Regions from separate parts of the Zoogloea oryzae genome, predicted to be linked through region 2. Evidence: riboswitches for the same ligand, from Rfam matches in the RefSeq annotation. Region 2 holds a riboswitch; the other holds the start of a gene.
The links. A riboswitch is a leader RNA that binds a small molecule or an ion and turns the genes downstream of it on or off. The one in region 2 is predicted to bind cobalamin.
Positions count from the first base shown of each region.

Region 1: linked by a shared signal. The riboswitch ahead of QQK25_RS03475 (ribonucleoside-diphosphate reductase subunit alpha) and the one ahead of QQK25_RS19415 (energy-coupling factor ABC transporter permease) in region 2 are both predicted to bind cobalamin.

Region 1 is NZ_BSPX01000005.1:74,930-77,110, forward strand. It holds gene QQK25_RS03470 (MBL fold metallo-hydrolase RNA specificity domain-containing protein) at 1-354, opposite strand, end outside; cobalamin riboswitch at 539-738, shown strand; gene QQK25_RS03475 (ribonucleoside-diphosphate reductase subunit alpha) at 885-2,181, shown strand, end outside.
Region 2 is NZ_BSPX01000081.1:13,675-15,855, forward strand. It holds gene QQK25_RS19410 (sensor histidine kinase) at 1-465, shown strand, start outside; cobalamin riboswitch at 514-731, shown strand; gene QQK25_RS19415 (energy-coupling factor ABC transporter permease) at 947-1,585, shown strand; gene cobM (precorrin-4 C(11)-methyltransferase) at 1,589-2,181, shown strand, end outside.

The sequences.
Region 1 (2,181 bases), on a different contig from region 2:
GCGGTGCTGGTGGCGCAGCTGCCACTCGGATTCCTTCTCCTGAATGTGGGCGCTGTCGGGCAGGAGCACCGCCAGCAGGTCGATGGTGGCCGGCGTGGCGTAGATCGGGCCGCGGAAGCCCAGCACCGCCAGCCGCGGCAACAGGCCGGAGTGGTCGATGTGGGCGTGGGTCAGCAGCACGAAGTCGATGTCCCGCACGTCAAAGCCGAAATCCAGCGCCCGGAGGTTCTTGGCCCGGGCCTCGCGCCCGCCCTGGAACATCCCGCAATCGACCAGGAAGCGGACATCGCCGACTTCCACCAGGGTGCACGAGCCGGTCACCTCGCCGGCCGCGCCAAAGAAACGGACTCGCATTTGAACGCACCTCCTTGACGAATCGAGCATGAACCCGGCCAAGACGGATTGCAATGGCGCGCACTTCGCCGACCTCGCCCCATGCCGCGGACCCGCTGCCGGGGCGGACTAGATATGGGCCTCGACAACCCCCGACAGCCCTACCCGCAGTGCCCCGGCTTGACACGCCGGATACCACCCCCCTACCATCCGCCTCGTCATTGGTTCCCCGCAAGGGGATGAAAAGGGAAGCTGGTGCGAGGCCGTCGCCTCAAATCCAGCACTGCCCCCGCAACTGTAATCGGCGAGTTTCGTGCCCCCCACTGCCACTGGATGCGCTCCGGGAAGGCTGGCACGAGGCGACGACCCGAGAGTCAGGAGACCTGCCATGGCCCATTCCTTCAGTGCTTTTGGGGCGGGGTGTCCCTGAAACGAGGTGTCTTCCTGTCGCCACCGTGCGCCAGCGCGGATTGCAGGGCTTCCGCCCGTGCGTTGACGCCGGGCGCGGCTCCAGGTCCTCGATTCTCCGCCCCCCAATTCGGAGAATCGCCTTGCTCGCCACCGTTCAGACTCCATCCGCATCCGCCAGCGCGTCGGCCATCGCCGCCCTGCAGGTGATCCGCCGCAACGGCGCCGTCGTCGCCTTCAACGCTGACAAGATCGCCATCGCCATGAGCAAGGCCTTCCTGGCCGTCGAGGGCAGCGCCAGCGGCGGCTCGGCCCGGGTCCGGGAGATCGTCGCGCGGCTCACCGACACCGTGCTGCGCGCCCTCACCCGCCGCCTGCCCGATGGCGGCACGGTGTCCATCGAAGACATCCAGGATCAGGTGGAGCTGGCCCTGATGCGCTCCGGCGAACACGACGTGGCCCGGGCCTACGTGCTCTACCGCGAACGCCGCGCCGCCGAACGGGCTGCCGGCATGGCATCCGCGGGCACGCCGACCCTCCACGTGCTGGCCGACGGATGTCGCATTCCCCTCGACACCAACGCCCTGCTCCGCCACTGCGAGGCCGCCTTCGCCGGCCTGGGCAACGAGGTGTCGGCCCACGCGGTGCTCGATCTGGCCCTCCGGAACCTCTACGACGGCGTCCCGCTGGCCGACGTGGACCAGGCGCTGATCCTCGCCGCGCGCAACCTGATTGAGCGGGAGCCAGCCTACAACCGGGTCACCGCGCAACTCCTCCTCGCCAGCCTCGCCCGGGAAGTCCTCGGCCAGCCGGTGAGCCTGGCCGACCTGCCCGGCCACTACGCCGAGGCCCTGCCGGCCTTCATCCGCACCGGCATCAATGCCGAACTCCTCGACCCGCGCCTCGCCGAATTCGACCTGGGCCGCCTTGGCGCCGCCCTGGTGCCCGAGCGCGACCAGCAGTTTGGCTACCTGGGCCTGCAGACCCTCTACGACCGCTACTTCCTTCACATCGACGGGCGGCGCATCGAGCTGCCGCAGCTCTTCTTCATGCGCGTGGCGATGGGGCTCGCGGTGGGCGAGATTGACCGGGAGGCCCGCGCCATCGAGTTCTACAACCTGATCTCGTCCTTCGATTTCATGTGCTCGACGCCGACCCTGTTCAACAGCGGCACCCGCCACTCGCAGCTGTCGTCCTGCTACCTCACCACGGTATCGGACGACCTGGAAGGCATCTACCAGGCGGTCAAGGAGAACGCCCTGCTGCAGAAGTACGCCGGCGGCCTGGGCAACGACTGGACCCCGGTGCGCGCCCTGGGCAGCCGCATCAAGGGCACCAACGGCCAGAGCCAGGGGGTGATTCCCTTCCTCAAGGTGGTGAATGACACCGCGGTGGCGGTCAATCAGGGCGGCAAGCGCAAGGGCGCGGTGTGCGCCTATC
Region 2 (2,181 bases):
AACCTGGAGCGCCGGCAGATCGAAGTGCGCGTGGACAACGCCGCCACCTGCCGCGTCGAGGTGAACACCAGCGAGCTCCAGCAGGTGCTCATCAACCTCATCGTCAACGCCATCCAGGCCATGCCCGAAGGCGGCCGACTCACCCTCAGCAGCCGCGACTGGATCGAGGACGGCCAGCCCGTCGGCGCCGACATCCAGGTGTGCGACACCGGCCAGGGCATCGCCGCCGAGGATCTGTCGCGCATCTTCGACCCCTTCTTCACCACCAAGAAAGGCTCGGGCACCGGCCTCGGGCTGTCGATCAGCTACGCCATCATCGAGCGCTACGGCGGCAGCATCGGTGTCACCAGCCACCCCGGCGAAGGCGCCTGCTTCACCGTCCGCCTGCGCAGCGAAGCCCGCTACAGCGACGCCCCCAGCGCCCCCGGCTTCGCCGCCCGGTGGATCGGGCCGGCCAAGGGCTGAACCACCCCGCATACCGCAAACGCTTGCCGCCCCGCAGCACATGCGGTTAGACTCCGCACCGTTACGGGTGCCGAGCCTGCGTCTGCAGGCAAGGTGAAACGGGAAGTCCGGTGACGTCGGGAGCACGCGCTCCCTGGCCATTCCGGCGCAGCCCCCGCTGCTGTAAGCCTGACGAATCTGCTCAACGCCACTGTGCTCGCGCACGGGAAGGTCGGCAGAAGAGGATGAAGGCGAGCCAGAAGACCGGCCTGTGACGTTTTGGTGTGGTATTGGCCCCGGGGTGTGGGCAGAGCCGACCGATGGGCTTGCCCGATCACTGTCCGTCCGTTCCCGTTCCATCCGCCTTTCCGGAACCACGTCCGCCACTGGTCTTTGCCTGCCCGGCCCGCCGGCCACCGGTCCGTCTTTTCGTCTTTCGCTGCTTCTGCGCGCCCCCCGATGCCTTGCCGCACTTCGTCCAATCGTCACGAAGGGAAGCAAGATGCACATCGAACCGGGGTACGTCGCCAGTGCCAAGATCCTCGCCGCCAACGCCGCCGCCGTCGCCCTGCTGGGCAGCCAGTCGGTCCACCTCCTCAAAGCACCGCAGCTGATCGTCCGCAGCCTGATCGCGGCGGTCGCCTTCACCCTGTTCATGCAGGCCTTCCACCTGCCGGTGGGGCCATCCGAGCTGCACTTCCTGGGCGCCATGCCGCTCTACCTGGCGCTGGGCTTCGTGCCGACGCTGTTCGGCTTCGCCCTCGGCCTGCTGGCCCAGGGGCTGCTCTTCGCGCCGGCCGACCTGCTCCACCTGGGCGTCAATACCCTCTCGCTGGCCCTGCCGCTGGTGCTGGTGCATGCCACCCTCGGCCAGCGCCTGCGCGCCGCCGACGCCCAGCCCACGCTGCGCAGCATCCTCAAGCTCGACGCGGCCTTCTACGGCGGCGTCACCCTGATGGTCGGCTTCTGGCTGGCCATCGGCGAGGTGGCGACGCCGCTCTCCGCCTGGCTTTCCTTCGCCTCCTCCTACGCCGCCATCGTGGCCGTCGAGCCGATCCTCACGCTGCTGACGGTGCATGCCATCGCCCGCCGCCAGCACAGCGCGGTGGTGCGGCTGTGCTTCCAGCCCCAGGCGGTCTGAGCCATGACCGGCAAGGTCTGGTTCGTGGGCGCCGGCCCCGGCGATCCTGAACTCCTCACCGTCAAGGGGCGGCGCCTGCTCGAAAGCGCCGGCGCGATCCTCTACGCCGGCTCGCTGGTGGATCAGGCGGCCACTCTGTTCGCGCCGCCCGGCTGCGCGATCCGCGACTCGAAGGACATGACCCTCGAGGAGATGACCGCCTGGCTGCTCGACCAGAGCGCCCGCCACGCCTGCGTGGTGCGCCTGCAGACCGGCGACCCCGGCCTGTACGGCGCGCTGGTCGAGATGACCCGCCCGCTCACCGCCGCCGGCGTCGAGTGGGCGGTGGTGCCCGGCGTGTCGTCGGCCTTCGCCTCGGCCGCCGCCGCCGGCGAAACCCTGACCCTGCCGGAAGTCACCCAGACGGTGATCCTCACCCGCGTGGCCGGGCGCACGCCCATGCCGCCGGGCGAGGAGCTCGAAGCCCTCGCCGCCCACCGCAGCACCCTGTGCATCTTCCTGTCGATCACCCTGCTGCACGAAGTCCAGCGCGCCCTGCGCGCCGCCGGCTGGGCCGAGGACGCGCCGATCCTGGTCGTCCAGAAGGCCAGCTGGCC